4 regions of the Rossellomorea sp. LjRoot5 genome follow, and region 1 is predicted to be linked to each of the others. Evidence: riboswitches for the same ligand, from Rfam matches in the RefSeq annotation. Region 1 holds a riboswitch; each other region holds the start of a gene.

Region 1 (7,520 bases):
TCTCTGACGCTTCCTCTATCTTATTCTCTGCAATCAATCGTTTGAATTTTCTTGAACCGATGACATTCGTCCGTTCTCCGACCAGAATCGGTCTTCTGTCTTCATCCTCATAGACGAAAGCTTCAATTCCAGACACCGCATGGGGATGAGATTCTTTCGGTGTACGGGGCGGGAATTCCTTCACGACATCTGAAAGGGCGCGAATATGCTCCGGTGTTGTACCACAGCACCCTCCTACAAGATTCAGCCAACCTTTCTCCGCGAAACCTTTCATCTTTACACTGAGGGAATCTGCTGTTTCATTATAATTCCCTTCTTCATCTGGGAGTCCGGCATTCGGGTAACAGCTTACATAGGTAGTGGCTAAACCCGATAACGAACGGATGTGGTCACGCATAAATTCAGGCCCCGTTGCACAGTTCAGACCAACGACCAAAGGGTTTAAATGTTCAAGGGATAGATAAAATGATTCGATTGATTGCCCGGCCAGTGTCGTGCCCATAGGTTCAATGGTTCCGGATAATAAAATCGGGATTTCTTTTCCTCTGGATTCGAAAGCCGTTCGAATTCCGAGGTTCGCTGCTTTTACGTTTAAAGCATCCTGACTTGTTTCAAGTAAGAGCACATCAGCCCCTCCATCGAGAAGGCCTTCTGCTTGAACACGGTAGTTGTCTGCCAGTTCATCAAAGCTTACTCCTCCTGTTACGGATAACGTTTTAGTAGTTGGACCAAGCGATCCCGCAACGAACCTTGGCCACTCGTGAGTTGAGACATCATCTACTGCTTTTCTGGCGATTTCAGCTGCTACTTTGTTGATTTCGTATGCTTTATAGCCTAAATCATATTCGTCGAGTACGATGGGGGTTGCGCCAAAGGTATTCGTTTCAATCATATCAGCCCCTGCTTTCAAATATTCCATATGGATCTCATAGATTACCTCCGGCGCTGTCAAGACAAGATTTTCATTACATCCTTCAAGTTCTTTCCCTCCGAAATCCTCCGGGGATAAATTTGCTTGTTGAAGCATCGTCCCCATTGCTCCATCAAGTACGAGTATTTTTTTTCTAAGCTGTTCTTCAAACAATGTGATGGCCATAGGGAACCTCTCTTTCAGTGTTGGTTTTCTCTTGAATATGATGAATCAGTTCAATGCTCATATCATATCGTAAAAAAGGTGTGATGAGATAAATGCCATTAAATAGTTCTAATGCTGTATCCAGCAAATCTTTGGCTATCTCCATTCCGACTGTTCTAGCAATGACAGGATCACTTCCAGCTTCCTTCATTCTTTGCCTCGTTTCTTCCGGTACATTGATACCAGGCACTTCATGGTGGAGAAATTCTGCATTTCTTGAGCTGATCAACGGCATGATTCCGATGAAAACCGGAACATCCAGATGCTTTGTCGCTTCATGGATTTGTATCAGCTGTTCATTCCCAAAGATCGGTTGAGAAATGAAATAGTCGGCACCGGCTTTCTTTTTCTTTTCAAGCCTTTTTACAGAAGCGTCTAAATGACGGAAGTTCGGATTAAAGGCTGCCCCCACTGAAAATTGAGTGCGTTCCCGGAGTGATTTACCGGAAAACGATATTCCCTCATTATTCTGTTTAATGAGTTCAATAAGTTCCAGGGAAGAAAGATCATAAACGGATGCAGCACCTGGAAAATCCCCGATCTTTGCAGGGTCACCCGTTATCGCTAATAGATTGTGTATTCCTAATGTGTGCAAGCCCATTAAATGGGATTGAAGTCCAATCAGGTTTCGGTCACGGCAAGTGATATGAACGAGTGGTGTAAGATCGTATTTCGACTTGACCAGACTCCCGATCGCGTCATTGCTAATACGCGGCGTTGCCAGCGGGTTGTCAGCAAGGGTGAGTGCGTCAATGCCTGTTTCCTTAAGTGCCGACGCCCCTTGGAAGAACAATTTCGTGTCGAGATGCTTCGGTGGATCGAGTTCAACGATAATGGTTTTCTTTTCTCTTACTTGCTCATGCAGCAAGCTTCCCCTGATGGATGGTGAAGATAACTGAACTACTTTTTTCTTTTTTACTTCTTTTTCTTTCACCGGCTCCCGGCTTTTCAACCTTGAAGCTACAGAACGAATGTGATCGGGTGTGGTTCCACAACAACCCCCAATGATTCTCGCACCCTGGATCCGCAATTCATTGCTCATATCCCCAAAGTAATCAGGCTCAGCAGAGTAATAGAATCGACCTTCTTCATAGTTAGGGAGACTCGCATTTGGAAAGACGGATAGAAATGCCCTTTTCGGCAAGGGGACTTCCTCTAATGAATTCACCATGTGAAATGGCCCCATCCGGCAATTGATGCCGACAACATCGGCCCCCAATAACTCCAATTGTTGAAGAGCGTCTTTGATTTCCATTCCATTTTGAAGGACTCCCGTTTCATGCAGGGAAACTTGAGCAATGAGGGGAATATCCGCTTCTCGTTTAGCGATGCTAAGAACGGTGGTCAGTTCCTCGAAATCATAATAGGTTTCCAGAAGAATGCCATCAACCCCCTCTAATAATAAGCAGTAAAGCTGTTCCCGGAAGCTTCTTTTAATCTCTTCCAGAGACACATTTTGTTTTATACCCCTGATCCCCCCGATGGTTCCAAGGATATAGGTGTTTTCTCCAGCTGCTTTTCTTGCCAGACGAACAGCAGCTGTATTGATTTCCTTAACCGAATCCTCGAGTCCGTATCTTGAAAGCTTTTGATAATTGGCTCCATACGTATTGGTCTGAATGATATCTGCTCCTGCATCGATATACTCTTTATGGACTTTCAACACTTCATTTGGGTGAGAAAGATTCAGTTCTTCAAAGCATCTGTCCACTCCATAGGAATATAACAATGTTCCAATTGCTCCATCTGCAATCAAGATTCTCTCTTTTAATGCTTCCGGCAACGGCTTCATGACGCTCCCTCCTCTTTACAAATTTATCACGTTGTTTCGATTGATTTTTTGTATACTCTCTAAACCGTTTTGTAGATCCTTAATTAATTCATCCGCGTTTTCAAGACCAACGGATAAGCGCAATAATCCATCTGTAATCCCTCTTCTTTCCCTTTCGGCTTTAGGCATAGAAGCATGTGACATTCTCGATGGATAGGATAAAATCGATTCAACAGCTCCTAAACTGACGGCGAATACGGGGATGTTTACATGTTTGATGAGTTGCTTCACTTCCTCTTCCCCTTTTAACCGGAAGGAAAGAACCGCTCCGGGACCCTCTGCCTGCCGAACTTGAATTTCACGACCGTGATGATAACTCAAGCCCGGATAATATACTTCTTCTACTTCCTTTCTACCTTCTAAAAAGCTTGCAATCTTATAAGCCGACTCTGATGATTCCTTCAATCGAACATGCAATGTTTTCAGCCCTCTTAAGAGCAACCAGCAATCCTGTACCCCGAGCACCGCCCCAAACGAATTCTGCAGAAAAGCAAGTTTCCCGGCAATCTCTTCATTTCCTGTTACCGCAAGCCCCGCTAAGACGTCACTATGTCCGGCAAGAAACTTCGTCGCACTGTGAAGGACAACATCCACCCCGAAACTGATTGGTCTTTGCAACAGTGGCGTCATGAATGTATTATCAAGAAACGTTAAACAGTCATTTGCCTTGGCAAGCTTCACGACCCCTTCAATATCGGTAATATTCAATAACGGGTTCGAAGGAGTTTCCATATAAATCACCTTCGTATTGTGCTTAATTGCACAAGCCACTTCATGCAAATCCTTCATATTCACAAAAGAGTATTCTATATCAAACTTAGTAAGGACTTCTGTGATCATCCTGTAGGTCCCCCCATATACTTCTTCCGATACGAGAACATGATCCCCACTCGATAACAAAAGAAAGCTTGTTGAGATGGCCGCCATACCGGATGAAAAGGCAAAGCCCCTTACCCCGCCTTCTAATTCCGCTATCGTTTCTTCGACTGTTTCCCTTGTTGGATTCCCTGAACGGCTGTAATCATACGTTCCATATTGATCAAAATTCTGTTGATGAAAAGTTGTAGCATGATGAATCGGAGTAGAAACAGCTCCTGTCCCTTTATCAAATCCCCGGGAATGAATGAGTGACGTCTGAAGTGAAAATGGCTTTTTACTCATACGTTAACACCTCTTTTTCCAATTGATGAAAAACATTCTCCAAATCTTCAATCAGGTCATCGATAAATTCAATTCCTACAGAAAATCTGAGTAGTCTGTTGCAGATACCAAGTCTTTTTCGTTCTTCTTCAGGAATGTCGGCATGTGTCTGGGTGGCGGGATAGGTGATAAAGCTTTCAACTCCTCCTAAACTTTCTGCAAATGTAATAAGGTTCAGATTTTGTAGGAAGGGACCGACCCATTCTTCCTTACCAATGCGAAAGGAAAGCATGCCTCCTTTCCCCGGATATAAGACGTCCGTTACACAATCATGCCCTTCAAGATATTGGGCTAATCTCCCTGCATTTTTTTCATGCTGAGCCATTCTGAGGCTAAGGGTTTTCATCCCTCGTATTAAGAGCCAACAATCAAATGGTGAGAGCACTGCACCGATTGAATTTTGAATCGTGTAAATTCTTTCAGCTAAGTCCTCTGTGTTTACAACAACCACTCCAGCCAGAACGTCATTATGGCCGCCTAAGTATTTGGTGGCGCTATGGATAACCAGGTCCGCACCCTCTTTGAGCGGTTTTTGGAGGACAGGTGTATAGAAGGTGTTATCGACGACCAAGAGCAGTCCATTCGCCTTTGAAATCCCGGCAACCTCAGAAATACTTGCTTCATTCATTAATGGGTTGGTTGGTGTTTCAAGAAATATAGCCTTCGTCCGCTTCGTAATTTGTACGTTAATAGAGTCAGCATCACTTGTATCTACAAAATGAAATTTGATATTATATTGGGCTTCATACTGTACAAATAAACGGTAGCTTCCTCCGTAAAGATCCTTCGATACAATCAATTCATCCCCACTTGAGAATAAACCCAGGATAGCCTGAATCGCAGCCATTCCCGAACTGAATGCAAATCCTTTATGCCCCTCTTCCAATTGAGCCAATGTTTCTTCAAGGGTCGCCCTGGTTGGATTACCTGTTCTCGTATAATCATAACCGGTTGATTCACCGATCCCTTTATGTTCATATGCTGTCGATAGATGAATGGGAAGGCTTACGGCACCAGTAACAGGATCCTTCCGATTGCCTGCCTGAACAAGCAATGTATCAATATGTTTTTTCAACATTCTTCTCTCCTTTTCTTCCCTAGAAAATGAAAAGGGGAAAAACAAAAAAACCTTCTTATGAAAATAAGAAGGTTTTATACGTTCGTTCTCCCTCTTATCGTCCAAGTTGACATCAACTTGCTGGAATTAGCACCATACCTGTAACTGTGGCTGGTTGCTGAGGTGTCTTCGGGCCAGTCCCTCTACCTCTCTTGATAAGAAACAATATGAATTTTTAAAAAATACTTTCCCATAACTTATACCAAACATAGAAGACTGTCAATGAAAAGTAAGAATTTTAAATTTATTTTTTTATTTATTTAAAATCCCATCGGTACGGACGCTTGAATAAATAGTGGTAATTAAATCCAATTAATAATTGATGGAACACTGTTTAAACAAGATTTTCTAATAAGACTTCCTCATCGCTTTATTCAGTTTTTCAAAATTGGGACGACTTGATGTTTAGCTCACTCAAAAAGAGTTTAAACACATAGAAGAATCTTACAAAATTTACAGGAGTGATGAGAGTGAAGGGCGTTACGTTCCAAGGAAAAGAAAAGATGGTCGTGAAAGAAGTAGCGAATCCAGAAATTCAAGTAAATACTGACATCATCGTAAGGATTACTGCAAGCGGAATTTGCGGTTCAGATTTACATTTATACAAGGGAGGAATAAAACCGCAACAAGATTATGTTGTGGGACATGAACCGATGGGTATTGTCGAAGAGGTGGGATCGGAAGTGAAAACCCTTAAAAAAGGGGATCGTGTGGTTATTCCTTTTAATATTGGCTGTGGGAAATGTTTTTTCTGTGAGAACCAAATGGAAAGTCAATGTGATGAGTCCAATCCCCATGGAGAAGTGGGCGGTCTTTTCGGATTCACTGAGATGTTTGGTGGATACCCGGGTGGTCAGGCGGAGTATCTGCGGGTACCGTATGCAGACTTCACATCGTTTAAAGTCCCTGATTCAAGTCAGCTGGAGGATGAAAGTGTTCTCTTCCTTTCCGATGTAATACCCACTGCTTACTGGAGCGTAGAAAACAGTGGTGTAAAAAAAGGCGATACGGTCATTGTATTAGGTAGCGGTCCAATTGGATTGATGGCCCAGAAATTCGCTAAATTGAAAGGCGCCGAAAGAGTCATCGCAGTAGACCAGGTAGATCATAGACTTGCGCATGCTAAACGTACCAACCAAGCAGAAATATTCAACTTTCAAAATCATAGCGATATCGGGTCGCTCCTGCATGAAGAAACTAAAGGGGGAGCTGATGTTGTGATAGACTGTGTGGGAATGGATGGGACCGTTCAGCCAAATGAATCGTTCGGTTCTGACTTTGATAATCAATTTGGGACCATAAGTCCGATCAAGACAGCCTCAGAAGCGGTTCGGAAGTTCGGAACTGTCCAATTGACTGGCGTATATGCAACAGAAGCAAATCGATTTCCTCTAGGGGACTTTTTCAGCCGGAATGTTTCCATTAAAATGGGACAAGCACCTGTAATTCATCTGATGCCAAAATTATACCATATGATCGAAGAGAACCAATTTGACCCTACCGACATCATCACCCATACCTTTTCAATTGAAGAAGCGGCAAAAGGGTATGATATTTTTGATAAGAAGTCCGATGGAAATATTAAAGTAATACTCAAACCTTAAAAAGTGGGAAGAAAAGCCGCATTCTGACAAAATGCGGCTTTTCCAATGTTTTCATTTGTTACATTTATTTAATTAATTGTATCAATCAATGATACAAACCAATCTTTTGTTTGATTTCCCTCATAAAAGGAGTGATTTTTTTTCTTGCCTTTTCAGCACCATTTAGTAGAATTTGATCAATTGCCTCTGTGTCACTTACCAATTCGTTGTACATGTCACGGGGTTCTTTCATAAATGAGTTCATCACAGAAAACAATTCTGCTTTTGCTTCACCCCAGCCAATTCCGGAGTGAAACCTCTTTCTCATTATTTCGGTTTGATCTGACGACGCGAATTCTTTGTATAACGAAAAAATAACAGATGAGCCGGGATCCTTTGGTTCTTCGGGAAGAGAGGAATCCGTTTTTATTTTATTGATTAGTTTTCGAAGCTTTTTTGGTTCCTCGAATAATGGGATTGTATTGTTATAGCTTTTACTCATCTTTCGTCCATCAAGTCCCGGGAGGACAGACGTCTCTTCCTGTATGACATACTCGGGAAGAACAAATGTTTCACCATATTGTTTATTAAAACTTTCTGCTAAATCCCTGGCAATTTCAACATGCTGAATTTGATCCTTTCCAACCGGAACCA
Region 2 (7,520 bases), 1.3 Mb from region 1:
CCTTTTTTGACCATTTCAAAGGTCGGCTCTGTATTGAAGCCTTCCAATACTTTTGTTTCTATATTTGCAGCTGCCAGATGTTCCTGTACCTTGGTGAGGTTTCCGTTACGTTTAACAGAACCTCCTCCAATAACGAGTGCGGCTTTTTTACCTTCAAAAGACCGTAACACTTCAAGTGCATTCTCTTCGAAATAAATATCGCGTGGAATGGTAAAACGACTCATAGTAAAAATAGCCTCCTTCAGTTTCATTCATTGATGATCATTTTTTAGTGAAAAAATTACCCCTGTCGTTCTTCGGAGGGCAATGGAATGTAATATTCCCATTAATTGAATGTATAAAACATCCTCGATTGCTCGCAAAGTATCTGGAAAGTTTCATAACGGACTTGTGGTAAGACAGAATTCACATACGAATGAAAAGTGAAAATCGCCATGCTACTTGCTCCAAACGTAAGATCTCTCCGTTCTTCATAAGGGTGGAAATCAACTATAAGTCTCTTTATCAACCATTGGTCTTTTTTTATGGTTGGGCAGAATAATGGGGATATTTGCTTATGTAAAATTAGTGAATTGAACGAAATGAATTTATTAGACAATGGAAAACTAATCTATAAATATCTTGATTCAAGGTCTTTAACTAGAGGGTGAGAAGATGTGAGCAGTCCAAATAACCATGCTTTTATTTGAATCGTTCAGAAGTTTTTCTAATTCAGGAATATGACATGTGGTATCGTTGGGAAGATATTTATGGCTTTTATATGAATAAACTTCCATCCCTTGGCTGGAAAATTGAATATGTCCAGTCAGCATTGGATGATAACGATGTTGAAAATGATTGGTCCGGCTTTTATTCTCGATGGAGAAAAGAAGGTTTTGACGGAGAGTTATGGATTTCATCAAATTATAATCAATTTGATGAAAAAACAGAGGTTATATTTGATAAGACTCCTATTTATCAATCAACTTCATGGATCGAAGAATTACCAAAAAACGTTTGTATCTATGAAAACTTAAACCAAGAGGATTGTGTAGTTATAGAAGATAAGACTAAGGTCAAATGAATAAAAACTCTAATAAATAAGGCAATTAATTGGGATGATGAGAAGTTACCTAATCGAGAGAAAACAAGTGTCATTAAGTTCGGGAATTTAGAAATTAAGGTGTACTACGGAAATGATAAAGAAATTTATTTTCAATCCCAGAAAGGAACAAAAATAATGAAACCAGAACCTGAATTTTTTAAACTGACAAATCTGTCACAGTAGTTCTTATCCCCATTATAAGGGGGGCTGAACAAGCAGCCGCCCTTCCTTCAATTACACAGCTAACGGGCAGGTTAGCTTAAGTACATTTCTTCACAAAGTAGAAAAGCTGATCTTCCAAAATAGGAAAATCAGCTTTTTGTTACCTATCGTCAGAATAAGATCAAAAAACACAATTAAGAGGGTGGGGTTTTACAAGCCGTTGAAGCCTTTGCTTTTTTCTGCAAGATTAGTAATCGACTCAATATCTTGTTCGGTTAATAAATCTAAAAAATACTCGCGTATTGCCATGGATACGACAGGGCGGGCATCATCCAATGCTGATTTTCCTGCCGAAGTAATGATTACCTGGACTCCTCGCTCAGTCTCTATTGGTTCCCTTGAAACAAGTCCACGTTTTTCCATCCGCGTTAAATGATGGGATAACCGACTCTTTGTCCAATCCAGCGAGTCTGCTAATTCTTGTTGGCGTAGTCTGCCTTTTCCATGGAGATCCAATCGGTCTAATATACCAAAGTCACCCTCCGATAGCCCAGTTTTCTCGAACATGTCTTTTACTACGCGTCCAAAAATGTTTTTATATGAACTTTTCCACATATGCCAAATTTGCATTGCTTCTTCACTTATCATTTTTTTATTCATAACTGGAGTATAACATTGTTGACGTATCAACCACAAGATGGTAAGGTGTATTAAGGTTGACGTGTCAACTGAAAATGGAATATAGATAAAATGTTAGAAGAATTTATCAGTAACGGCAAAAGTAGCATGCAGAAAGGAGTTTACAATGCATAATAAACGAATTGCTCTGGTTACTGGAGCAAATAAAGGGATTGGTCTTCAAATCTCAAAGGATCTTGCGGCACACGGATTCACTGTCCTTGTTGGATCACGAAATTTAGAAAAAGGAAAAAAAGCAGCAATTAGCGTTGGGGCAGATGCACTGGCCATCCAGCTTGATGTTACCGATCATCATTCTATCACCGCAGCAGTAGAAAGTATCCGTAGCGAGTTAGGTCGTCTCGACGTCCTTATCAACAATGCGGGTATATCGCATGCGGGTGAACCTGGAAGGAAGCTTGAAGAGGTAGGTAAGTCAGGCAAACCAAGTGTTGCATCTATCGAAGAAGTACGCATGGTGTTTGAGACAAACGTATTTGGTGTGATTGCTGTCACACAAGCGATGCTACCGCTTCTTCGTAAAGCACCTGCCGCACGCATAGTCAATGTATCTAGTGGTTCAGGATCGCTGACACTTAACGCTGACCCGAACAATTCGCATCGTGAAATGTTCGGTGCAGTTTATAGCCCTTCAAAGACTGCACTTAATGCCATCACGCTTGCTTTTGCTATTGAACTTGAATCAACAGGTATTAAGGTCAATGCTGCATGCCCAGGTTTTACTGCAACGGAACTTAACAATTTTGAAGGGACAGGAACCGTTCAACAGGCAGCTCGCCATCCGGTAAGCCTTGCTCTTCTTGATGAGGGCGGTCCTACAGGCACGTTTTCGAATGAGAGACGTCAACTTCCGTGGTGATAATGGGAGTCTCTCGCTAATTTTAAAAAGTTAATCATTTTTTTTTATAAATTGCAGAAGGAGTGAGTTATACAAATGGAGTATAAAAAACTTGGAAAGTCTGGATTGGATGTTTCAGAACTATGTCTTGGAAGTATGAGCTTCGGAATACCTGAACGAGGAAATGCGCCATGGTCACTAAATGAAGAAAAGAGCAAACCAATCATAAAAAAAGCCCTTGAATTAGGCATAAATTTTTTCAGTACCGCTAATATGTACTCTGACGGCACAAGTGAAGAAATTCTAGGAAGAGCATTAAAGGATTTCTCTCGCCGTGACGAAGTAGTCATTGCTACAAAAGTATTCGTTCCGATGCGTAAAGGTCCAAATGCAATGGGGCTTTCCCGCAAATCGATTATGACGGAAGTTGATAATAGTCTAAAACGCTTGGGTACGGACTACGTCGATTTGTATCAAATCCATCGATGGGATCCTAACATACCGATTGAAGAGACAATGGAGACTCTACATGATCTAGTTAAGAAAGGCAAGGTAAGGTATATCGGAGCATCCTCCATGTCAGCTTGGCAGTTCGCAAAAGCTCAACATGTAGCAGAACGCAACGGTTGGACTCGGTTCATTTCTATGGAAAATAGACTTAACTTGCTTTATCGAGAGGAAGAAAGAGAAATGTTGCCTTTTTGTAAAGATGATGGAGTTGGCGTGACACCATATCTACCTTTTGCTGCAGGTCGCTTAACCCGAGAGTGGAATGAGCAGACCTTTCGATCAGAGAATGACCAAGTAGCTAAGGCCCTGTTTATAAAGACAGAAGAAGCCGATCGCAAATTGGCGGAAAGAGTCGCAGAGGTTGCTGCGAATCGAGGCATTCCACGCGCACAGGTCGCACTTGCATGGTTGTTACAAAAGGAAGAAGTCACAGCACCAATCATTGGGGCGACCAAGATAAGCCATCTCGAAGATGCAGTGTCCTCCTTATCAGTCAGATTGACATCTGAAGAGATTAAGAGTTTAGAAGAACTTTATGTACCACATCCATTGGTATAAATAGTTGAAGATCAAATTAAAATAAGACCACACATTTTGGATATGTCTCATATGTGTGGTTTTTTTACTATCAAGCAATGCATTCCTCTAACCAAAAGTCATATTTTCAATTCCTTAAATTAGTGTTGAAAGTTGAAATTATTATATGATCTTATTTTTGATTCCCGTTAATATTTGCTTCAAATAAATCAATGATTTCCAAGAATCTCTCAGCCTCTCTAAATGTATGATCAGCTAAAAGGGGGTGAATATTGCTTTTAATACGACATGCCTCAATTAATTCTCTTGCTGTTTTCTTAAAATCTCTTAACGAAACCACTGAGACTCTGTTTTGATCCAAGAACTGATCCAGTAATGGTTCAGTCTCTGATTGATGACGCATAGAATCTAAATCAACTGCCTGAAACATTAGCTGATCAAAATCATGGCTGAATTCTCTGGCCTGTTCAACCAACTGCCTTTCTGAAGGATCTAAAAGATGCCCGATGAACTTGGCGTGGTCAGCCATAATTTTTAAAAAGAATACATTTTCCTGGATTACATCATCCGGTGTAGGTGCGAGCCTGCCTTCATTTAGTTCCTTTAATCGATTAGCAAAGTAGGCAGCCTCCCTACTTGTATGATCAATTAACAGGGGGAAATTATTATGCCTGATTTCACATCTAAGGGTTAACCCTAATATCTTTCGTTTATAACCCCATATAGCAGCAGCTGCTTGGTAAACCTCGCTATTGAATGCTTGAACCTGACGTAATTCAGAATTTAACGTGAATCTAGATAATTTTTCTTCTATCTTTTTAAATAAAGTGATGAACTGTTTAGCTTCTTCAATTAGTTGTGATTGCTCATAGGTGAAACCCAAACTTAAAAATAAGGCATGTTCTTTCATTATCCTGGACCAGAATCTAATTTCATCCAACGATCTTGCAACGAATGGATTTGTCATGAAATCCTCCTCTTATTTGAATATTCCTTTCAATATACGTGTTGTAACGTTGTCTTATTCCAGATGAACCGTTTGAAAAGATTTGTGTAGGAATGGATTTTTTTCGTGAGAACGTATCGGATTTTGTGTCACCACAAAAGTATCTGCCGAGGAAAATCTGTGCTTTTTGCAGCAAAATTTTATCGTCTGAACTTTTTTGTCGATCTTCAATTTGCTTCTCTTTGAAAAGCGTAAAATAGCGCTACAACTAGTTAAAGACAGGCTAAAGTAACCAATTTGATGATGTCCTCCTTAATGAAATTTTTTCAAAAACAGGATTGACAACCCAACTGAAATCCTTTACCATTACCCTAATGCATAAACGCATCATAACTTTAACTTAATAAAGCGATATCTTCTTATCAAGAGAGGTGGAGGGACTGGCCCTGCGATACCTCGGCAACGGGTTCTTATGAATACCGTGCCAATTCCATCAAGTCATATGACTTGAAAGATGAGAAGAGCGGGACATATACATATTTTTGTGCCTCTCTTCTTATGAAGGGGGGCACTTTTTATTTTCAGGCATGTCCTTAAATCCAGGCATCAGGAAGAATACATAGGGAAAGGAGCAAGTCCTATATGATCAGAGTTCAGAATGTTACGAAAGTTTTTGAGACGAAGGATGGCCCCTTCACCGCTTTGAGGGATGTTTCCTTTGAAGTGAAGAAGGGAGAGATTTATGGTGTGATCGGATTCAGTGGGGCAGGAAAAAGCACGCTTGTCCGCTGTCTCAATTTTTTAGAAAAACCATCTTCGGGTGATATTTTCATAGAGGGGCGCAGCCTGAAGGACCAATCGGCCATCGATCTGAGGAAAGAGCGGCACCGCATCGGGATGATTTTTCAGCACTTCAATCTGTTTCAATCCCGGACGGTGGCGGGGAATATCGCCTATCCTCTGAAACTGGCAAAATGGCCGAAAGATAAAATCAACAAAAGAGTAAAGGAGTTGCTTGCATTTGTCGGGCTTGAAGACAAAGCGAAACATTATCCCGATGAACTATCAGGAGGGCAGAAGCAAAGGGTGGGGATAGCAAGGGCCCTGGCGACGTCGCCTTCGATTCTGCTCTGTGATGAAGCCACATCAGCACTGGATCCTCAGACGACGGAATCGATTCTGAATTTATTAAAGAGAATCAATGCGGAGTATGGCATTACGATTGTGATGATCACCCACGAAATGGGGGTCATCCGGGAAATCTGTGATAAGGTCGCGGTCATGGAAAATGGAGAAATCGTGGAAGAGGGAAGCGTCTTCGATATCTTCTCCAACCCGCAGACCCGGACGACGAGAAACTTTGTGAAGAGTGTCATGAATGATCAGCTGCCGGCATCGGTTCTTGATAAATTGAATGACAGCAAAGAAGGACGCATCTGCCGTCTCATTTTCAAAGGGGATTCAACGGGCACGCCGATCCTTTCCGAAACGGCAAAGAAATTCAATGCCCATATCAATGTATTGTTCGGACAGATCACGGAACTTCAGGGCAAGCCGTTCGGTAATCTCATCGTACAGATCATCGGCAGCAAGAACGAAACGGAAGAAATCCTGGAATATTGGAAGAACAGATTATTCGTAAGCGAGGTGGAGAAGCGTGCAAGTTAACTGGGAATTATTCTGGCCACGAATTATAGAAGCGACATGGGATACATTGGCGATGGTGTCATTCTCCCTCCTGTTTGCAACGTTGATCGGACTTCCCCTCGGCATCATCGTCGTGGTGACGAGGAAGGGGCACTTACTCGAACATAAAGCCGTCTTTTCAGTACTCAGCAGCATCATCAACGTGTTTCGTTCGATCCCATTCATCATCTTGATGGTGGCGATCATCCCTTTTACAAGATTGGTAGTGGGCACTTCGATCGGAACGGCGGCAGCCGTCGTACCGCTTGTCGTATTTGCGGCACCGTATATTGCAAGACTGGTAGAGAGCTCGCTCCTTGAAGTGGAACCGGGTGTCATTGAAGCGGCGGAGTCCATGGGGGCAGGGCCGTGGCAGATCATCTTCGGGATCCTCATTCCTGAAGCATTGAGCACACTGGTCCTGAATATCACAATCGCGACCATCGGACTTGTCGGGGCATCGGCCATGGCCGGGGCAGTCGGAGGCGGTGGCCTCGGGGATCTCGCCATTGCTTACGGATATCAGCGATTTGAAACATCCGTCATGATTGTGACTGTCATCATTTTAGTCGTGATGGTGCAGGGACTTCAGACAGCAGGAAATACATTATCAAAAATCATCAGGAGACGATAGGAGAGAGGAATATGAAAAAATCAATCAGCCTGGCAAGTATCGCGATTCTATTATTTACCCTACTATTGAGCGGATGCTCGGGAAACAGTGCATCCGGCTCTGGAGAAAAAGAAGTCGTGAAAGTCGGAGTGAATGGATCCGGGGTGCCGATTTGGGAGTATATGAAAGAGAAAGCAGCGAAGGAAGGGATTGACATCGAGATTGTGGAGTTTGCCGATTACGTGAGACCGAACCAGGCGCTGGCCGATGGGGATATCGACCTGAACGCCTTCCAGACGATTTCGTATTTTGACTCTTTCGTTGAAGAACATAATCTGGACCTTGTACCAATCGGCTCGACGATCATCGCGCCGATGGGCATCTATTCGGAAAAATATAAATCGGTAGAAGACTTACCGAAAGGAAGCAAGGTAGCCGTCCCTCA
Region 3 (7,520 bases), 1.8 Mb from region 1:
GACAGGCTGGGAAGTATTAGGGCAACAATGAGTGATACATAATTTTATTTTGCGGGGTTATTCTAATCATCGAAGCCAATAAAGGAGGAATATATATGAATAACCAAGGTCAACCCAATGGGATGCCACAACCCGGCTCTCAAATGCCACCGAATATGATGAACACCCAAAGTCAAGACCATGGGGGGCATGAGCTATTTGATGCCCATGAAGTCATCGCAGGGATCATCAGCATGCTGGATCAATATCAAATGTATGATCAACACATTCAGGATCCGGAATTAAAAGATATCGTCAAGCGCCAGACAGACTTCGTGACGACTATGTACAATACCATTGTAGGAAGTTTCTCGACCGGACAGGACCCGATCATTCCGACACAACAATACCAAATGACCCAAAACCATACGACCACTTACGGTATCAAACCCGGTGCACCCAAAAAACCGAATCACTCCGTCCAGGAGCTTTCGGATAAAGGCTTGTCCGCTTATATGCTGGGCCAGACGAAATCCCTGGCCACACTCCTTGCCATGACGGCTCTCGAGATGACAAATCCCGTACTGCGGCGAGTTGTGGCAGACAGCGTACCGAACTTCATTGAAATGAGTTATGAAATATTCCTTTACCAAAATAAACACGGGTATTATCAGGTTCCTCAACTGAATGCACAGGATATGGCCCTCATGCTGCAGAGCTATACGACTGTCCCACAGCAAAACCTGCCCCAATGATCTATACTTTAAAGCCTGCACCTTCATGGATGCAGGTTTTTTTAATATGAGCTATTGAACCACTTTTCCCCCTGACACATAGAATAGAATGATAAGAAGGTGAAAATAGGAGGTTTGGTACCATTGATTCACACCGTCAAGACAGGAGAAACTCTTAATCAGATATCAAGGGATTTCAGGACTCCCCTGCCTGACATCCTGAACGCCAATCCCGGTATCGACCCGGATCAACTATACCCTGGACAGACGATCAACATCCCCGGAATCCCCGATACCACCGGGAATCCGTACAGAATTCAAGTATCTGTCAACAACCGGACTCTCCGATTATTCAAAGATGGTGTTCAAGTGAAAGAATACCCCATTGCAGTCGGAAGGATCCTTTTCGAAACGCCCATCGGGGAATTCATCATCATCAATAAAGCACCGAATCCCGGGGGGCCCTTTGGAACGATGTGGATGAGTTTATCCAAAGAAAGCTATGGGATCCACGGAACGAATAACCCCGCCTCCATAGGCAATGCAGTCTCCAAAGGATGTATACGTATGAATAACAAAGACGTGGAAGAGCTCTCGGGCATCGTACCAATCGGGACTCCCGTATCCATCACCCCATAAAGAAAGAAGTGTATAGGGCGGACTATACACTTCTTTCCCTTTATAAAATCGCCCTTTTGGATTCTATATAGTCCAACCCGAAGTGCATATGAAGTATTCTTGCGGCCTTTTCAGCGTCCGTGCGATCGACAATGGCGCTCAGTCCCACTGACGATTCCCATACGGACACCTTCCCTATGTGGTAATCATGGAAGACATTCGTGACCTTTTCTTTTACTTCCCCTGAAGACTTGATGCTTCCAATCACACATACCTTCGATACATCTTCCCTTATGTCAAAATGAGAGTAGGCTTGGTTATATTGCCTGACGATTTTTTTCACCAGGGGAACATCCTGATCTTTAATGATCAGAGCCAGACCTTGCGGATGCCTGATTCTTTCTGTTTCAATATGGTGTGAATCAAGATCATAGAGGATCAAGGATTCCCCTCCATCGCATCCATGGATCGTAAGGACCGAGATTTCTTCCTGGAGGGCTACCCCCACGATGGCATCATTTCTTTGGACTTTCCCGCTGATGACGGTTCCCCGCCCCTCTTTTAAACTGGAACGGACGATCATAGGTACTCCATGTTCCTTGGCGTGTTTAATCGCTCTCGGATGGAGGACATTGGCTCCCATCACGGCAAACCGGAGCATGTCATTATAAGATAGGCCGTCGATTTTGGCAGCCCGGGCGACCCCTCTCGGATCGGAGGTATACACCCCGTCCACATCCGTATAAATATCGCATCGCTCGGCATTCAGGGCTGAAGCCAATGCAGCAGCTGACGTATCGGATCCACCCCTGCCTAAAGTGGTGAGCTCCCCCTCTTCGGTGACGCCTTGAAATCCGGCCACCACCACGATTCGTCCATCGGATAATTCTTCTTTTATCCTTCCCGTATCAATGGAAGTGATCTTTGCATTGCCGAACACTGCATCGGTCCGAATCCCCGCCTGCCGACCTGTCAGGGAGATGGCCTTCATCCCTCTGTGCTGAAGGGCCATCGTCAGAAGGGAAATCGTGACCTGTTCCCCTGTCGCGAGGAGCATATCCATCTCTCTTTTACCGGGATAATCAGAAAGTTCCCCTGCCAGTTTCACAAGGATGTCCGTCGTATTAGACATCGCCGATACGACAACCACGACGTCATTCCCCTTTTCTTTTTCCTTCACGATTTGACCGGCCACCCGCTTCATTCGATCCGTAGAACCTACAGAGGTTCCACCAAATTTCTGAACAATGATACTCAAGTGATCCCCCTACTTTCTATCAGATCTATTTTCTGCTTTCCCTACAGCCGTCATAAAACACCGATTCCTTCCTTCACTTCATTTTCAAGAGGAATTTCGTGTAAAATCGATACAGCCTGAATGTGGTCATGTGATTGAAGAAGAGATTCAAGATCTTCTTTTCTGCCTTCGACAAACACGTAAAGATATTCTCCAAGCTGAATGCGGTCCTTTAAGGTGAACGGTGTAATCCAGCTTTGATATTCCTCTTTTTCCTTGAACCGCAGGACCCATTGGCTGATGCTTTCTTCTTGGGAATCTTCGCTCGTCACCGTCTTTTCGGGAGAAACGGTGTATTTCCCCTGTATCAGGGAGAGGAAATCCTCCACCATGGCACTTCCAGTCGGATATTTCCCCGCTCCGGGACCGAGTAGTGTGACTCTCCCTACCAGACTCCCTTTCAGTGAAATTGCGTTTTCCACATCCTCCACCCCGTAAAAAGGATGGGTGTCGTGGACAAGGGTCGGTTCCACTCCTCCCTTGATGCGATTGAATCCGTCACGTTCCAGTGATCCAACATGCTTGAATCGCAAACGGAAGGACTCGGCTGCCTGCAGCCATTCCGCCGTCAAGTGTGTGATCCCTTTCCGCCGGATATCCTTCCAGTCAGTCTGCTTGCCAAAGGCGGTCTGACTTAAGATCAGAAGCTTATAAAAGGCATCATATCCTTCAATGTCGCTCGTCGGATCCGCTTCGGCATATCCCTTCTCTTGCGCCTGCTTTAGAGCAGTTTCAAAGGAAAGCCCCTTTTTCCTCATTTGGGATAGAATGAAGTTGGATGTCCCATTCAATATGCCTTGAATGCTTCTGATTTCATTTACCTTCAGGAGCTGACGGATGGTGCCGATGACCGGGATCCCTCCGGCCGTGGTCGCTTCGAAACCAATGGACACCCCATGATTTAATGCCTTTTCCAAAAGATCGGGACCGAATTTTGCAAACATGGCTTTATTGGCCGTTATGACGTGAATCCCCTTCTCGATGGCTTGAGTAATATACGTATAAGTCGGTTCTTCTCCTACTATCGCTTCAAAGATCACATGAAGGTCAGGTATGTCGAGAATGTCTTTATATTCTGTCGTGACCAAAATGGACGGATCTATTTCCCTTTGCTTAGAGGGGTCCTTAATGAGGATTGCCCTTATTTTCACCTCTTTACCGAGTACTTCTTTCAATCTTTCCTGATGAGTATCAATGGCTTCATAGACCCCTTGACCAACTGTTCCAAAGCCCAGAAGCGCCACATTTATCGCTGACATCATTCAGCCTCCTTTTTTCCGGTTTTACCTGCACGTACGATTCCTGTCTGAAGGCGTGGTGGAAAGAAAGAGGGTATGCAGAAAAGCCCTCTTCTTGTAAGAAGAGGGCTGATTGACCATGCTCCTCCCCTTATCTTCCAGATCCACATGGAATCTGTAGGAATTGGCACCTTTACAGACTGATCCTGCAGGTTGCCGGGCTTCATAGGGCCTATCCCTCCGCCGCTCTTGATAAGAGATATAACGTTATGTTTTCACTTGATATTTGAGTATGAATTGGATTATATAGGGGATTCACCCCTTCGTCAATAGAATTTTTGTTATTTTTTAAAAATTCTTTCACTTAAGCCGGATGGGACATTTCCAATAAGTTTAGTTTGGAATACTCCTATTTCTATTAATCTTTTTGGTTGAAGGGAGTTTTAACCCTGTTAGAGAGGGAAAACTAACCCATATCCATTTACTAGAAAGGACACGTTTCGATCATGTTAAAAAAGATCCTTCCTTTATCCATTCAAAAATATTTGCTCATGTCAAAACGGCAGCGCATGCATGAAATCAGGCTCACCATTTGGTATATGCCCTTTATATACATATGCCTGTCCTTTCTCATGGTCGCCGTTACCCTTTATTTAGATCTCTATCTGGAAGTGTCACAGTATACGTTTGATATGTTAAGTATGGATGCATCTGTCACTCGCATACTGGTAAGCACACTCATAGGTGGCATTCTGACACTCAGTGCTTTTACGCTCAATTCCCTGCTCGTCGTGCTGACGATGTTCAGCGGACAGTTTTCACCCAGGATGCTGTTGGATTTCATTTCGGACAAACAGACGCAGCACGCCCTCGGCATTTTCAACGGCAGTTTCGTTTACGTGCTCTTCCTTTTCCTTTTTATCGGAAGTTCAAAGGACGAAATGTTCGTCGCTGCGCCGGTCATGACGATCGGACTGGCGTTCCTTACAGCCCTTACGTTCATATTCTTCATCAACCATGCCTCGACTTGGATGCAGGTCCATAATATTACGTACAATATGAAGCAGGTTTCTGAAGTGATGATCAACCAAACGCTTAAAAAAGATTTGGAGACCCATCGTACGACAGAACATGGCGATACGATGGATCAGTATAAACAGAATACCCTTCATGTGAGTGCTAGGGGTTCAGGCTATATTCAATTAATCGATTTTCAAGGAATAATTCAAATGGCAAAGGCTGAGAACCTTATCATTCAGCTTCATTACAAAGTCGGGGACTACGTCTTGGCCGGAAATGAAATCTTGAGCATATGGGGACCGGACACAAAGGATATTTCAACAAATTTCTACCTCGACTTCATTGAAATGGGGCATAAAGAAACTGAAATTCAAGACTTGCAAATGGGGATTCACAAGCTGGCCGAAGTGGCAATCAAATCACTCGGGAATGATGACCCTAAAACCGCGTCTAATACCATCGATCAGATGGCCGACCTCATGCTGACAATTGAGGATCACTTATCCTTCACCCCCTACTTAATCGATGAGGAAGGAAGAACCCGGGTCGTCCTTCAATCTGAACCGTTTGATTATTACCTATATCGGGGATTTGGCTATATCCGTCACTATGCAAAAGACAATCATTTGATCATCACGGACATTGTGCGGGCACTTGCCCTTATTGCTGAATCCATTCAAACGGCCAAGCATGAAGCCATTTGGAAGTTCGCCTGCAATACCATTGACCATATAGAGAGGGAAGTCATTTATGAATTGGATAAGACCTTTCTCCTGCAGGAAGTCCATAAGCTGGCACGGCTCACTCAAAACCTTGAGGAGTATAAGAAAATAGAAAATAAATTCTACCCGTCAGCCAATGAAAACACGTAAAAAGCTTCTTCCCTTCCATGAGGGAGCAAGCTTTTTCTTTGTTTGGCCAATGGCGAGGTCTTCTCCTTGCGCAAGCTGCTATAAAAAAACGCTCCGTCATTATCTTAACGGAACGTTTTCATATCTCTTATTCCCGATCAAAAAGTACACGCCCTGCAATTCCTGGATTCGTCATTTCAAAAGGATTCAAGATCAGATCAAGCTCTTCTTCGGTAAGAACATCATATTCGAGACAAAGTTCTCTCACAGACTTCCCTTTTAGGATGGCTTCCCTGGCAATCCGTGAAACGACTTCATATCCCAGGTGAGGATTGACCGCCGTGATGATGCCTACACTGTTTTCCACATATTCCTTCATACGTGTCTCATTCGCTTCGATCCCGACGAGGCAGTTGTCCGTAAAGCTTCTGAACGCATTGTTCATGATGCTGATGGACTGAAGGAGATTGAATACAAGAACAGGTTCCATTACGTTAAGTTCAAGCTGGCCGGCTTCTGAGGCCAGTGAAATAGTCTGATCATTCCCCATCACCTGGAAGGCTACCTGATTGATCAGTTCCGGCATGACCGGATTCACTTTACCCGGCATGATGGAAGAGCCGGGCTGTCTTGCTGGCAGTGAAATTTCACCAAGTCCGGCACGGGGTCCAGAAGCCATCATACGCAGGTCATTGGCGATCTTGGACATATTGACCATGCAGACCTTGAGTGCAGCCGACACTTCTGTGTATGCATCCGTATTTTGCGTAGCATCGACAAGGTGTTCAGCCCCTGTCAGTGGCAAACCGCTGATATCAGCCAGGTGCTTCACAACACTATTTATATATACAGGATCCGCGTTCAAGCCGGTCCCTACTGCTGTTGCCCCCATATTGACTTCATACAGATGATCGCGAGTTCGTCCGATACGTTTAATGTCGCGTTCCACTACTCTGCTGTACGCTTCAAACTCCTGGCCAAGGCGGATCGGTACGGCATCCTGCAGATGGGTACGTCCCATTTTAATGACGTGATCGAACTCCTGGGCTTTCTGTCTAAAGGCATTCAGCATATGCTCCATTGTGTCGAGGAGCTTCTCTAATAATTTCAGGGTGGAAATATGGATGACCGTCGGAAATACATCGTTGGTCGACTGTGACATATTTACGTGGCTGTTCGGGCTCACTTTCCCATATTCCCCTTTACGATGGGACATGAGCTCAAGTGCGCGGTTGGCAATGACCTCATTGGCATTCATATTGATGGATGTGCCTGCCCCTCCTTGAATCGGATCCACGATGAAGAATTCATGAAGCTTTCCTTCAAGTATCTCTTCGGAGGCCTGCACGATGGCTTGACCGATTCCGTCATAGAGGCGTGTCGTTTCCATGTTTGCAAGTGCAGCCGCTTTCTTTACGACTGCCAGGGCATCGATCATCTCTTTATGAATTTTATATCCTGTAATCGGAAAGTTTTCCACTGCCCGTAACGTTTGTATTCCATAATACACATCTTGGGGTACTTCTTTTTCTCCAAGAAAATCTTTCTCTATTCTAAATCCACTAGTGACATTGATCATTTTTCTTCTCCCTATTTTTTAATTTACAGCTTCTCCAATTGATGATTCTATCAATTCCCTGGTCAGTAGGCAACGATTTTGAGAGAAACCCATTTTTTTCATTTGTCCGCGTTTGAAGTCTCCATGCAATAAAAACACCCCATATCAATTCTCGAGGCGCACCAGTTCAACTTGATTCATAAGTACCACTCATTTTCTCTGTTT
Region 4 (7,520 bases), 420 kb from region 1:
CTTCCGTCTCTAGAAAACTCACAGGCTTCTGTCCATCGAAACCGATCGCCCCATAAGCAAAGTCATGCACCACACAAATATCATGTTTTAACGCAAGTTCCACCGTGTCCTCAAAAAAGGATTTTGTGGCTGTCGCACCTGTTGGATTATTGGGGTAGTTGAGGAACATTAACTTTACCCTTTCCAATTCTTCACGGGAATGCACCCGATAGTCCGGGAGAAACCCATTTTCCTCTCTCAACGGCATCTTGATCATACTTGCTTCTGCCAATGCCACCCCCGATACATAATCCGGATAACCGGGATCAGGGACTAATACTCCGTCGCCGGGGTTCAATAAACATTGAGGGATTTCCACTAAACCCGCTTTTCCTCCGAAGAGAACCGCTACTTCGGTTTCTGGATCCATCTCCACACCGTATTCGCGGAAATAGAAGGCAGCGATTGCCTCTTTAAAGCTCGATAAACCACGAAATGGTGGATATTTGTGATTGGAAGGAGATTGAGCCGCTTCCGTTAATTTTTCCACAATATGTGAAGGCGTCGGCTGATCTGGATTTCCCTGCCCCAAATTAATGACGTCATGCCCCTCATTCACAACAGCATTCACTGTCCCTGCGAGGGAAGCGAAAAATTGTTCCGGTAATAAATCCAAGCGTTTTGCTTTTTCAAAGTGTTTCATCCATTCACCCACTCATTTTTTTGAAAATTAATTACTTTCAAATTCTAGTCACAAATGATATAACGGAACATACAGAATGTAAAGGAATAATTGACAAAAAGTACATAACGAGGTGAAGGTAATGATTCAAAAGGTTGGTCTCGCCCAGATGGATATCGTGTTTGGAAAACCTGCAGAAAACAAAGTTAAAGTGGAACAGTGGGTAAAAAAAGCAAAGGAAGAAGGGTGCGGTACCGTCGTTCTTCCTGAGCTGTGGACGACAGGTTATGATCTTACACGGATAGATGAGATCGCAGATGAAGAAGCCGAAGACTCTTCCTCCTTCCTGACTTCACTTTCAAAAAAATATTCCATTCACATCGTTGGTGGTTCTGTTGCCAATAAATCAAAAGATGGGGTAAGGAATACACTATTGGTGGCGGATGCTAATGGTGTGTTGGTGAAACAGTATTCAAAGCTTCACTTATTCAAACTAATGAATGAACATCATTATTTACTTCCTGGACAGGAAGACGGGGCGTTCTCTCTTGATGATAACAGGATGGCAGGACTTATTTGTTACGATATACGTTTTCCTGAATGGTTCAGGAAACATGTCATGATGGGAGCGAAGATCGTCTTTGTGGTGGCTGAATGGCCGGCGGCAAGAATTGATCACTGGCAGACTCTCTTAAGGGCACGTGCAATTGAAAATCAATGTTTTGTGCTCGCATGCAACCGTGTGGGGAGTGACCCTGGTAACGAATTCGGCGGCACCTCCCTTATCATCGACCCATGGGGTGAAATCCTTGCAAAAGGAACCCAAAGTGAACAGCTGGTCTCTGCTGAAATCAATTTGCAGGAAGTAGAAAAGGTCCGTAAACAAATTCCGATCTTTCAAGATCGGAGACCGGACTTTTATTAGAAATTACTAAAAAACCGTTGACATGGAAAATACTCCAATGGTACCATTCAATTCAAATGAACATTCAGAATTTTAATTTAATAGCACACGCAACTCTTATCAAGAGCTGGCTGAGGGATTTGGCCCTATGAAGCCCAGCAACCGACCGTAATACCGTTGTAAAACGGGGCGCAGTATGCGCCGGATGATCAATCCAGTAAGGCACGGTGCTAATTCCAACAGAAAGATAGTCTTTCTGGGAGATAAGAGGCGAAGAAGATGACTCTTCAAGCCTCTTTCGAACATGGAAAGAGGCTTTTCTTATGCCACGGAAAAGCCTCCCTAACACCCCTACTTTCATAAGGGTGCACTAAAGGAGGAAAGAAAATGGCAATCACTAAACTCAATACGTATCAACCACTGACGGAACAGTCGGCCATCGCTATGGCTGTACATTTAGGAATCTTTGAAGATGGTTCACTTTTAACATGTGAAGAAATCGGGGATGGGAACTTGAATCTGGTTTTTCATGTAGTTGAAAGGGATACAGATAAAGGAATCATCATCAAACAGGCCCTACCCTATGCAAAGGTTGTAGGTGAAAGCTGGCCACTTACGATCGAACGGGCAAGAATTGAAGCGGGTGCCCTACTCCTTCAGCGCTCATTTGTAGGAGACCTCGTCCCGGAAGTGTATCATTCTGATCCCTCCCTCGCCGTCACAGTAATGGAGGATTTAAGCAACCTCACAATCGCTCGTACCGGCTTGATCAATGGGAATAAGTACCCCCGATTATCTGATGACATTGGTACATTTCTTGCAAATACACTGTATTTCACATCTGATTATGCCCTTCATCCATTTAAGAAAAAGGAGTATGTGAAGGAATTTTCCAATCCTGAACTATGCAAAATCACAGAGGACCTGGTATTCACGGATCCATTTTTCAACAGTGAAACGAATGAGTTTGAGGAGGAATTATCCGGGGATGTGCAACAATTATGGGATGATTTCACTTTAAAGCTTGAGGTGGCGAAGCTCAAAAAGAGTTTCTTAACAGAAGGGGAAGCCCTGCTTCATGGAGACCTCCATACGGGCAGTATCTTTGTGGATGACCAACACACAAAAGTCATCGACCCGGAATTTGCTTTTTATGGACCGATCGGTTTCGATATCGGTCAGTTTATTGCAAACCTTATTTTCCAAGTGATCGCGAGTCCAGGTGAAAAGGAACCCGTCCTCCACCATATCGAAAATACTTGGAACGTCTTCTCTGCTACGTTCTCCAGACATTGGAAGGAAAGTGGCGACGCTTACACAAAGGTGAGTGGGTACCTTGAGTATGTATTGGAGAAGAGCTTTCAGGACAGCATCGGTTTTGCAGGATGCGAGTGCATCAGAAGGACGATCGGTCTTGCACACGTGGATGACCTCGAGAGCATCGAAGATAAAGAACAAAGATTAAAGGCCAAACGGGCATGCCTCAACCTTGGAAAAAAACTGATTGTAAATCGGAAACACATTCTTTCCATTGAAGAGCTTTTGACTTTAGTACGGTCACATTCTGAATAATTAAAGGAGATACTCATGACACATACACCAACCATTCCAACTTCACTCGAGTGGCATGAAGATCATTTACTGATTCTTAATCAACAAAAGCTGCCGAACACTGTGGAATATCTAACGCTAACGAACATTACAGACTATTACGAAGCCATCGTTTCACTTAAAGTGAGAGGTGCCCCGGCAATCGGGATCACAGCTGCCTATGGATTGGCTCATGCTGCTTGCCATTATGAAACAGACAATCTGACAGAATTCAATAACCTTTTCAGGAGGGATAAAGAATATCTCGCTGACTCGAGGCCGACGGCAGTCAACCTGGTCTGGGCATTGAATCGGTTGGAACAAGTTCTTGCCCTTGCACAATCCGTTAATGAAGCCAAGACCGACCTGCTTCATACTGCCATCCAGATCCACACTGAGGATGAGGAAGTATGCAGGATGATCGGTGAATACGCATTGGATGTATTAGATGACAAGAGGAAAATTATGACCATCTGTAATGCGGGATCTATTGCAACGAGTAAATATGGAACGGCACTTGCTCCCTTTCACCTAGGCCGGGAAAGGGGAATAGGGTTTCACGTATACGCCTGTGAAACACGCCCGGTCCTTCAGGGCGCACGACTTACTGCATGGGAGCTTCAGCAATCAGGTGTCGAAGTGACCCTCATTACTGACAGCATGGCCGCCCATACTATAAAAGAAAAAGGTGTGGAGGCCGTGATCGTCGGTGCAGACCGGATTTCTGCGAATGGGGATACCGCGAACAAAATCGGTACGTCCATGCTTTCAATCCTATGTCACCATTACAATATTCCATTTTACGTGGCTGCCCCTTCTTCGACTTTCGATCTCACCTCTAGAAACGGCGATGATATCCTGATTGAAGAAAGGGGCCCAGACGAAATCACGACGATGGCTGGCTCAATGATCGCACCCGAACATGTTCCTGTTTATAATCCAGCCTTTGATGTGACTTCTCATGAGTTGATCACAGGCATCATCACAGAAAAGGGCGTGCTGTATCCTCATTTTCAAGAAAGCATCCAACTGACCATGAACCTATCATAATCATGTTGAAAGAGGTTGGGACGAAAGTATTTAGTTGAAAGAAAATCCGAACGATCATTCGAAATTCTTTTTTGAAAATCGAAATCGTTCGGATTTTTCATTGGATGTTACTCTATTAGTGGCAGTGACCTTAACCGTTACTTATACAAATACTCTTTCTAAACAGATGTGAATGATTCATTCTGCTTCGACACACCCCAAATGATCGAAAATGAGAAAACTACAGTCTGTGTACGAATAACACCTATCTTGATGAATGACCCTTTTGTTATCATTGCTAAAGCACATTCAGTATATATAGCAGGATCTAGCTTTTGATTGGAGTGCAAGACGAAGACTCCTACGGGAAAAGCGGAATAGGTGAGACCCCGCAGGAACGACAGTGAGGCCACTGAAAAAGTCTAATTTCAGTCAGACAATCTTCATGAAAATGAGGATTGTCTGACTGTTTTATTTTATAATTAAAGTATTAGTGAATAGGTGGTGTTCTCAATGTTATCAAAACAAGAAGAATTAGTTTTAAGTCCATATTACGAGTTGTACAACCTCGTAGTTCCAAAAGATAACCTACTGCGACAAACGAAAGAACTCGTTGACTTCTCCTTTATACTGGATGAACTTAAAAAAAATTATAGTATTGATAATGGTAGAAACGCCATTCCACCTATTCGAATGTTTAAATACCTCTTACTGAAAGTGTTTTATGACTTATCAGATGTCGATGTTGTCGAACGCTCTCGATACGATTTGTCATTTAAATACTTTCTAGATCTCGCTCCTGAGGAGCCTGTAATTGACCCAAGTTCTCTTACTAAATTTCGAAGACTGCGTATTAAGGATATGAAATTACTTGATTTACTAATCGGAAAGACGGTAGAAATAGCCCTTGAGCACAATCTTTTATTAGGAAAATCCATTATCCTAGACGCCACTCATACTAGTTCTCGATATAACTCAAAATCAGCTACACAATACTTACAAGAATTGTCCAAAAAGCTTCGTAAGACGATTTACCAATATGATGAGAAAATGAAAGAAAGTTTCCCTAGTAAACCAGTTGACGGGGGCTACCAAGAAGAACTTACATACACCGAACAGTTAGTGTCTGTGGTTGAACGATCTCCACAAATTGCAAAAGTCCCATCCGTGAAGGAAAAGCTTAACGTTTTAAAGGAAGCCGTTGAAGATAGTAAGTATAATACCCATTTTTCAACGGATCCTGATGCGAGAGTCGGACACAAATCTGAAGACCATTCTTTTCATGGATATAAGACCCATCTTGCCCTTTCGGATGAAAGAATCATCACAGCGGCTATTATTACTTCCGGAGAAAAATCGGATGGTAACTATCTTCCTGACTTAATTGATAAAACGAAAAAAAATGGAGTTGAAATAGAGGCAGTCATTGGTGACAAAGCTTACTCTCGAAAAGAAAATCTCATTTATGCCAATAAAGAAAAACTTAAGCTCGTTTCTAAGCTGCATCCCCTTATAACAAATGGCAGAAGAAAAGATGACAGTTTCGTATATAACAAAGATGCAGGTCGCTATATGTGTCCCGCGGGACACTTGTCTAAAAACAGTGGACACATAAAAAAAAGAGACAAGAATCGTAACACACGAATAAAATTCTATTGGAACATTGAGAAATGTAAAGAGTGTCCGATTCGAGAAGGATGTTACACAGAAGGGGCGAAGACAAAGAGCTACTCTCTGACCATTAAATCAAAGGAACATTCGGAGCACGAGACATTCCAACATTCCGAAGAGTTCAAAGAACTCTCACGTTCTCGATATAAAATTGAGGCTAAGAATAGTGAACTCAAAAACAGACACGGGTACGATAAAGCCAACGCCGCGGGTCTATTAGGTATGCATATCCAAGGAGCCACCTCCATCTTCGCGGTGAATATCAAGCGAATAATAAAACTAATGAACGAAAAAAAGTAAGAAAGAAAGAAAAATGAGAGTGTATTATGGGAGAAAAACCCCCAAATACACTCTTTTTGTGTTCTTTAAAACTCATTTTTGTTTTACAAATCAAATAATCGGTATATTATCAGTGGCCTCAACGACAGTGACGAGGAGGCTCGCCTTCCGCCCGAGGAAAGCGAAGTCTTGCACGGAAATCAACAGCGGTGTATCAAGTGATCCTAACTAATTTATGATTGTTCGCCTTTAGAAGAAATGGATTTAGTTATGTCCCAGCCTCTTTCTTTTTAATCTGAAAGTTTAGTAGATGCCCACATTTCTTTCGGATTCACCTCATAGATGCCGTTTTCCCGATACATGAACTGGTGGATGATGAACTCTCTCCTCAAGGTGGCGAAATCTTCATGAAATTGGAGAATGTACTCATTCAACTCTTTTTCCTTATACTTTTCACCCACCTTCAGACCTTCCACGAGATGTTCAAGAATGAATAATTTTTTCTTTTGCTGGGCGGGAATACTTTTGATCCGTCCATTTTTCTCCAGAAAATTATTCTTCACTTTCTGTTTTTCTTTCACTAACTTCTCTGACATCGTCCTCTCCCCTTTCTCTTCTTGAGCAAACCTGTGAAGAACATCCCCGTGATGACTTAATACTTTTTTATTCAAATAGTAGTAAACCGTGTTCTTCTCTCTCCGTGAATAAACAAGATTGCACTCTTTCAGTTTCGTTAAATGGTGGGAGATCGTTGGCGCAGTAAGTCCCAGCTTTCCGGCTATGGCTCCCACATGCAAACTCTCTTCTGCCAATAAATAAACAATCTTGATACGGGTCGGGTCCCCCATAGTCTTATGAAACGCTATCTGCTTACTTAATTGCAACATTAATCCCCCTATCTTTTTCGACTTATATCTAATTAGATGATAATCTAAACAGATTGAATTATCAATTATTATTTTCAGAATCCCCCCCATAATTGTGTCACAAAAAATAAAAACGAGGCTGTGACAAAAGTATTTAGGCAAAAGAAAATCCGAACAATCATTCGAAATTCTTTTTTGAAAATCGAAATTGTTCGGATTGATCATTTGACTGTATACGTAATTGTTACTTTTGGATGTAGTAAGTAGTGGTTGATTTCCGCTCCAGGTGCTCGCTTTCCGCGGGGCGTGAGTTGAGCACCTTCCGCTCCAATCAACTTCCAAGCGTAAGGTTTCACTATAACAATGTAATGTCGAAATTGCTTCACCTATTGCATACATCAACTCTTATCTCTTAGTTGCAGTGATCGTAAGCGTTAATTATATAAATTCTCTTTCTAACTTGATGTGAATGACTCATTTTGCTTCGACAGACCCAAAATAATCGAACATTCGAAAACTA

Evidence for each region. Region 1 has a riboswitch for S-adenosylmethionine ahead of ACSQ2E_RS12825 (methionine biosynthesis PLP-dependent protein). Riboswitches for the same ligand answer to the same signal wherever they lie in the genome.
Region 2: linked by a shared signal. The riboswitch ahead of ACSQ2E_RS06010 (methionine ABC transporter ATP-binding protein) and the one ahead of ACSQ2E_RS12825 (methionine biosynthesis PLP-dependent protein) in region 1 are both predicted to bind S-adenosylmethionine.
Region 3: linked by a shared signal. The riboswitch ahead of ACSQ2E_RS03205 (homoserine dehydrogenase) and the one ahead of ACSQ2E_RS12825 (methionine biosynthesis PLP-dependent protein) in region 1 are both predicted to bind S-adenosylmethionine.
Region 4: linked by a shared signal. The riboswitch ahead of mtnK (S-methyl-5-thioribose kinase) and the one ahead of ACSQ2E_RS12825 (methionine biosynthesis PLP-dependent protein) in region 1 are both predicted to bind S-adenosylmethionine.

Annotation. Positions count from the first base shown of each region.
Region 1 covers NZ_CAXUQN020000001.1:2,480,740-2,488,259, forward strand. The annotation lists gene metH (methionine synthase) at 1-1,096, opposite strand, end outside; gene ACSQ2E_RS12815 (bifunctional homocysteine S-methyltransferase/methylenetetrahydrofolate reductase) at 1,077-2,927, opposite strand; gene metC (cystathionine beta-lyase) at 2,943-4,127, opposite strand; gene ACSQ2E_RS12825 (methionine biosynthesis PLP-dependent protein) at 4,120-5,244, opposite strand; SAM riboswitch class I at 5,336-5,445, opposite strand; gene ACSQ2E_RS12830 (alcohol dehydrogenase catalytic domain-containing protein) at 5,754-6,887, shown strand; gene ACSQ2E_RS12835 (tryptophan--tRNA ligase) at 6,973-7,520, opposite strand, start outside.
Region 2 covers NZ_CAXUQN020000001.1:1,184,330-1,191,849, forward strand. The annotation lists gene ACSQ2E_RS05980 (iron-containing alcohol dehydrogenase) at 1-224, opposite strand, end outside; gene ACSQ2E_RS05985 (hypothetical protein) at 725-1,063, shown strand; gene ACSQ2E_RS05990 (MarR family winged helix-turn-helix transcriptional regulator) at 1,457-1,906, opposite strand; gene ACSQ2E_RS05995 (SDR family oxidoreductase) at 2,052-2,804, shown strand; gene ACSQ2E_RS06000 (aldo/keto reductase) at 2,880-3,851, shown strand; gene ACSQ2E_RS06005 (DUF2935 domain-containing protein) at 4,003-4,797, opposite strand; SAM riboswitch class I at 5,193-5,297, shown strand; gene ACSQ2E_RS06010 (methionine ABC transporter ATP-binding protein) at 5,419-6,444, shown strand; gene ACSQ2E_RS06015 (methionine ABC transporter permease) at 6,434-7,096, shown strand; gene ACSQ2E_RS06020 (MetQ/NlpA family ABC transporter substrate-binding protein) at 7,108-7,520, shown strand, end outside.
Region 3 covers NZ_CAXUQN020000001.1:655,440-662,959, reverse strand. The annotation lists gene ACSQ2E_RS03220 (spore coat protein) at 96-734, shown strand; gene ACSQ2E_RS03215 (L,D-transpeptidase family protein) at 858-1,352, shown strand; gene ACSQ2E_RS03210 (aspartate kinase) at 1,393-2,589, opposite strand; gene ACSQ2E_RS03205 (homoserine dehydrogenase) at 2,640-3,890, opposite strand; SAM riboswitch class I at 4,015-4,125, opposite strand; gene ACSQ2E_RS03200 (DUF2254 domain-containing protein) at 4,373-5,758, shown strand; gene aspA (aspartate ammonia-lyase) at 5,886-7,316, opposite strand; gene ACSQ2E_RS03190 (methanogen output domain 1-containing protein) at 7,506-7,520, opposite strand, start outside.
Region 4 covers NZ_CAXUQN020000001.1:2,902,249-2,909,768, forward strand. The annotation lists gene ACSQ2E_RS14845 (pyridoxal phosphate-dependent aminotransferase) at 1-682, opposite strand, end outside; gene ACSQ2E_RS14850 (carbon-nitrogen family hydrolase) at 804-1,586, shown strand; SAM riboswitch class I at 1,680-1,835, shown strand; gene mtnK (S-methyl-5-thioribose kinase) at 1,953-3,137, shown strand; gene mtnA (S-methyl-5-thioribose-1-phosphate isomerase) at 3,153-4,205, shown strand; gene ACSQ2E_RS14865 (IS1182 family transposase) at 4,698-6,155, shown strand; gene ACSQ2E_RS14870 (metalloregulator ArsR/SmtB family transcription factor) at 6,425-7,018, opposite strand.